DNA from 2 places in the Peribacillus aracenensis genome. Region 1 is predicted to be linked to the other one. Evidence: riboswitches for the same ligand, from Rfam matches in the RefSeq annotation. Region 1 holds a riboswitch; the other holds the start of a gene.

What was found. Region 1 has a riboswitch for lysine ahead of dapA (4-hydroxy-tetrahydrodipicolinate synthase). Riboswitches for the same ligand answer to the same signal wherever they lie in the genome.
Region 2: it holds a riboswitch for lysine, as region 1 does, so the genes downstream of both, N0M92_RS08715 (aspartate kinase) here and dapA (4-hydroxy-tetrahydrodipicolinate synthase) in region 1, are expected to answer to the same signal.

Annotation. Positions count from the first base shown of each region.
Region 1 covers NZ_JANZMJ010000049.1:1,669-4,885, reverse strand. The annotation lists gene dapA (4-hydroxy-tetrahydrodipicolinate synthase) at 253-1,149, opposite strand; lysine riboswitch at 1,284-1,462, opposite strand; gene N0M92_RS27440 (metallophosphoesterase) at 2,162-3,217, shown strand, end outside.
Region 2 covers NZ_JANZMJ010000006.1:110,176-113,392, reverse strand. The annotation lists gene uvrC (excinuclease ABC subunit UvrC) at 1-1,266, shown strand, start outside; lysine riboswitch at 1,328-1,504, shown strand; gene N0M92_RS08715 (aspartate kinase) at 1,593-2,825, shown strand; gene N0M92_RS08710 (YslB family protein) at 2,888-3,217, opposite strand, start outside.

The DNA.
Region 1 (3,217 bases):
CTATAGAAAATTCGACATTTACGATTCCTACTGGATACACCATATATTTTTCTTGAAAATGTAAATTCTCCTTTTGCCCTTAATCATATAAAATCATTATATTGCTCAACTAGTTTTAGCACTGAGCCTTGCAGCGATAAAAAAACAGTACACTTCATTCGAAGTTTGCACTGCTTTTTTAAATTTCGCCCGGTTATTATGTTTTTTAATCAGAAAATCGGTATTGAAGACTCGATTAATGAATCATTAAGCTTATTTACTTAACAAAATTGCTTCCGTGTTACTCGGTTGTAGAGCTATTTGTAGTGCTCTTTTTTCTTCATCGTTTAAAGGGACCAATGGTAAGCGGACACCTCCAACATTTAACCCCCGCATATTTAATGCTGATTTTACCGGTGCTGGGCTTGGTGCAGCAAATAATGCTTTCATAATTGGAAGAAGGTCGCGATGAGCAGTGGCAGCAACTTGGACATCCCCATTTTTAAAGCTATTGATCATTTCTTGCATTTCATTGCCAATTATGTGTGAAGCAACCGAAACAATGCCTGTTCCTCCGATGGCTAAAACCGGTAATGTCAATCCATCATCGCCGCTGTACAATGTAAAATCGCTAGTTGTTTTGCTGATGATTTGTGCCATGGCATCTAAGTCACCACTTGCTTCTTTTACTGCCACAATATTGTTGATTTTTGAGAGGCTAACAATCGTCTCAACGGACATGTTCACGACACTTCGTCCTGGGATATTATAAAGCATTACCGGTAATGATGTTGAATGGGCAATAGCACTAAAGTGCTGGAATAGTCCTTCTTGAGACGGCTTGTTATAGTATGGGGTAACGAGCATGATTCCGTCGACTCCTGCTGCCTCTGCTTGTTTTGTTAAGCTGATGGAAGCCTTCGTGTTATTTGAGCCAGTTCCAGCTATGACTGGAACTCTTCCATCAACAACTTCTACAACCATTTTGAATAAATCCACTTTCTCTTCTGCAGTTAATGTAGGAGACTCTCCAGTTGTACCAGCTATTACTAATCCATCAGAACCATTAGTAATTAAATAATTTACTAAAGTTCTCGTAGCATTAAAATCAACCTCATCATTATGATTAAACGGGGTAACCATTGCGGTTAAAACTTGGCCAAAATTCATAACTTCACACCCTTTTGTATAATTTTTATAAAAATTCAGAGGTGGTTAGGGCCATTCAGGAGTAAACGCAAAAAAGCAACAACGAGGATTCGCTGCTGCAGTAGAAACAATATTTATCAAAAAAATGTTTCCGCGCATAAGATAGCCCTCCATATAGTTTCCTATATGACAGTCCTGCATTTATTCAATAGCAGAACCAGCTTCAAGAACATGAGATTCTTTCCGCTTCGGCAAATTCCCCTTTCCACAATAGTCATGGGATCTCATTCTCCTCAAAATGTGTACTAATGGTCTTTGCTCCTCTATCCTCACTTCAAAAAGTATGAAGTAAGAAAATATTTAATTGTCTGTAATATAACAAGGAATCCTCTTTATTGCAAGGACAATTTAGAAAGGATGCCATTAATAACATCAAGCTAATGTTAACCAAACCATAGACAAAATTATCTGTGGTCCGATAAAAACTGGTCAGAACAGTTGCATGAAAGAGGAAAACAAACTGAAGATGTTCGATAGCATTATAGCAGGCAATTTTACCAGCGATTATGTTGCTGAAAATGGAAATAAATCCACAGCCAAACAAGATCAAACGGATTGAACTCTTGGTGCTTTCATTCCTTTCAGGATTGGAACGGGATACGTATAACAGCATACGTATCTCCAAATCCATGAGATGGAATGATAAAAGCCATTAAGATTCGTGGGGATAACTACGTAGTTAAGGGGTAGTTCCCCTTTTACATCAAGCAAAGGTAAATCATTACTACAAGCGAAAAATTATCTTAAGTTTTCCTCCAGAAACAATTTAAGTGAACGGAATGACTATTGGCCATAGGTATTATTTGATTTATTAATATTTAAATTACACTGAACCTATATTTTATTAATAATGTAAAGTTACTATTTTAATTGGAAAACCACATAAAAATTGAAAAATGAGGAGGATATTTTACTTATTGGGAAATACTTACATAATTATAGCGACTAAATGATATATAGGAGGAAAAAGATTTTGAAAGCGAAAAGTAAATTTGCTGCAATGTTGACAGTTGTAACGGTGGGATTAGCAACTTCTTTATCAAATGTACAAGCATTCTCGGAATCTTCAAATTCAGATAATAAACGTAAACCCGAGCTCGTTTTTCCTGTAATCAGTGATGTACATATAGATGATGGATCAACTGCTGATATGAACAAGTTTAGAACAGCAATGGATCAATTAAACAAAGCTGCGCCTGAACAGGATGCTTTTGTTGTCGTTGGGGATTTAACGGACTATGGCTACGCTACTGAATATGATAAGTTCTTCTCCATTTATAATGAGAAGAAACAAGGCGATGTTCAATCCATGTTCACTATGGGAAACCATGACTATTGGAATGGACTTTCAGTAGAAAAAGCACAAGATCGCTTTCTCGAGAAAACAGGAATGGATTCTCTTTACTATCATAAAAAAGTAAATGGATATGATTTTATTACGTTAAGTCCGGAAAATGGTAATACGCATGGTTTATATTCTGTTCATCAAATTAACTGGCTAGGCGAAAAGTTAGCTGCAGCAGAAAAAGAGAATCCGGGCCAACCAATCTTTGTTTTTCTTCATCAACACATTAAAGACACTGTGTATGGAAGTGACTTATGGGGAACTCAGGAAAATAAAGAACTTTTATATGATACATTAAAGAAACATCCACAGGTTATTACATTTTCAGGCCATTCTCATTATCCACTTGAAGACCCTAGAACGATTCATCAAAAAGACTTTACGTCTGTTGGCACGTCTTCTGTAAGTTATTTGGAATTAGAGCCGGGCAAACTTCAAGGGTTTCATCCTGAAGGATATCGGGATATTAGTCAAGGTATGATTGTAGAAGTTTATAATAATGAAGTTGTCCTTAAAAAACGTGATTTTCATAAAGACGATTGGGCAGGAAAACCATGGGTAATCAAACACCCTTCTAAAAAAAATAACTTTACATATACAGACGATCGAGATCAGTTACCACCGGTTTTTGCAGTTAAAGACAAGGCTTCGATTGTAAAAGAAAAATCGACACTAAAAAGTTTG
Region 2 (3,217 bases), on a different contig from region 1:
CCATGTGTATATGAAGTAGAGGAACAGGAATATAAAAAAATGGTGGATGATATCAACCGGTTCTTGAACGGCGGGCATACTGAAATAAAAAAAGAACTGACTGAAAAAATGCTAGTGGCATCAGAAGAGCTCGATTTCGAGAGGGCCAAGGAGTTCCGTGACAAGATTGCCCACATTGATATTACGATGGAGAAGCAAAAAATGATGACGACCGATTTCGTCGACAGGGATGTATTTGGCTTTGCCTATGATAAAGGATGGATGTGTGTTCAGGTATTTTTTGTCCGGCAGGGTAAATTAATAGAAAGGGATGTTTCACTTTTTCCGGTCTATGATGAACCCGAACAGGAACTACTTACATTCCTAGGTCAGTTTTACGAGATTACGAACCATTTTAAACCAAAGGAAATCTTGCTGCCTGAATCAGTGGATGCCGAAATGGCCGAAGGGCTGCTTGGGGTCAAAACGATTCACCCCAAAAGGGGGGCGAAAAAAGACATGCTTAAATTGGCGAATAAAAATGCCTCCATCGCCCTTCAGGAAAAATTCTCTTTGATTGAAAGGGATGAAGAAAGAACGATCAATGCGGTGGAAAACCTCGGGAACCAACTGGGCATCTACACCCCGCACCGAATTGAAGCTTTCGATAACTCCAATATCCAGGGAAGTGACCCTGTTTCGGCTTTAGTCGTGTTCATTGATGGGAAGCCGGAAAAAAGAGAGTATCGAAAATATAAAATCAAGACGGTCCAGGGACCTGATGATTATGAATCGATGCGTGAAGTGGTCAGAAGAAGGTATTCACGAGTATTGAAAGAAGGGCTGCCGCTACCGGACTTGATCATCATTGATGGCGGAAAGGGACATGTCGAAGCCGTTCGGGATATTCTGGAGAATGAATTGGGCCTTGAGATTCCGCTTTCAGGCCTCATTAAGGATGAAAAGCATAGGACATCGCAATTGATGATCGGAAATCCTCTTGAAATCGTACCTCTTGATTCTCGGAGCCAGGAATTTTACCTATTGCAAAGAATTCAGGATGAAGTGCATCGGTTCGCGATTACTTTTCATCGCCAGCTACGCGGGAAAAATGCGGTTCACTCCCAGCTTGATGATATTCCAGGAGTCGGGGAAAAACGAAGGAAGCAATTATTAAGGCATTTTGGATCATTGAAGAAAATCAAAGAGGCAACAGTCGAGGAAATCATGGAAGCTGGAATGCCAAAAGGGGTAGCCGAGGGAATCGTTAGAAAATTACAAGAATAATCTTGCTACCGATAAATCACTATGCTATGATTAAAAGGAATTTTTAACTAGACAACTTAAAAGTGCTGATAGAGGTGCGGAATTCAAGAGTAAAGACCTGGAGAAGTATGAGCTTCCATGAAAGGTTTTGAAAGGGGATGACGCCGAAGGAAGACAAGACTCATACCTTGTTTTCCTGGTCCGACATTTAATAAATGGCGGATTGTCAGGGTTTATACCCTGGAGAGCTATCTCAGTGTGTTTACAGTATTGGATATGTGATCACAGCAATGAGATATTTCTCATTGCTTTTTTTATTGCCTAAAAAGTAGAGAGGGTGCATGAGGATGGCATTAATCGTTCAAAAATTCGGCGGAACATCCGTCGGTAGCGTAGAAAAAATCAAAAATGTTGCCAATCGGGTAATCGAGGAAGCGGAGAATGGAAATGAGGTAGTCGTCGTTGTTTCAGCCATGGGGAAAACAACGGACCAATTGGTTTCCATGGCCCGTGATATTTCCGGAACCCCGAGCAAAAGGGAAATGGATATGCTATTGACCACTGGGGAACAGGTAACGATTTCCCTGTTAACGATGGCATTGATTGAAGAAGGGCATGAAGCCATTTCGTATACTGGCTGGCAGGCTGGCATGCAAACGGAATCTGTTCATGGGAATGCCCGGATTTTAAACATTGATGCTTCAAGGATCCAAGCTCAGCTTCAACAGAAGAAAATAGTGGTCGTGGCCGGTTTCCAGGGAAACGATGTAAATGGGGAAATCACTACATTGGGAAGAGGCGGTTCCGATACGACGGCGGTTGCCATCGCTGCAGCTCTGAATGCGGATAGATGCGATATTTATACCGATGTAACAGGTGTTTTCACAACGGATCCACGCTACATAAAAGGCGCGCGAAAACTCCAATCCATTTCTTACGATGAAATGCTGGAACTTGCCAACCTAGGGGCGGGCGTCCTCCATCCAAGGGCTGTCGAATATGCAAAAAATTATCAAATTCCGCTTGAAGTCCGTTCAAGCATGGAGAGAGAATCAGGAACGATCATTGAGGAGGAAGCAACTATGGAAGAAAACTTAATTGTACGCGGCATTGCTTTTGAAGACAGTATTACGAGAGTCACAATTTATGGTTTGCCCCAATCACTTGGTGCATTATCCACAATCTTCACGACACTTGCGAAAAACCGGATCAATGTGGACATCATCATTCAAAGCATGACAGCCGAGGATACGACCAATCTATCTTTTTCCACAAAAAGTGAAGATACGGAAGCGGCCTTGATCGTGCTGGAAAATAATAAAGAACGATTGGGATTCGACCGGGTCGAAACGGAGAGCGGGTTGGCCAAAGTGTCCATCGTCGGTTCTGGTATGGTATCCAACCCCGGTGTGGCTGCCGAGATGTTTGAAGTGATGGCCAATACAGGCATCCAGGTGAAAATGGTCAGCACGTCGGAAATTAAAGTTTCGACTGTCGTCAATGAAAAGGAAATGGTGAAGGCGGTTGAATCCCTTCATGAAGCATTTAAACTTGGTCAGCATGCAAATGTGCTAGCTTAAGTGCAGGAGTCCAATAAAAAACAGACTTCCGGTAAAAAGGGTAAGTCTGTTTTAAGGGCTCATTAGATTGGATCTCTGGGATCCCATTGGATGGTGAATATCACTTTTTTTGCGCGGCGTTTGATTTCTTCCGTTGATTCGCTGAGGAATTTTTTTTGCAGTGAAAACTGCTCGGCAAGGAAACCGGCTTCAAGCTGGAAGTGACAATCAGGGTGTAAGTCCAGGCGGCGGCTGATTATTTCACCCGTCAGGGATAATTCCATCTCGTGTTTCGTATACTTCAAGATTTCCAGATTGCCCCATCCGGCGCTTTGGAAAAATTCAATAACTTCCTGATCGCCATTCAATGGGAATTTTCTTGCTAATTGTTTACCTGCCCAATAGAGGATTTG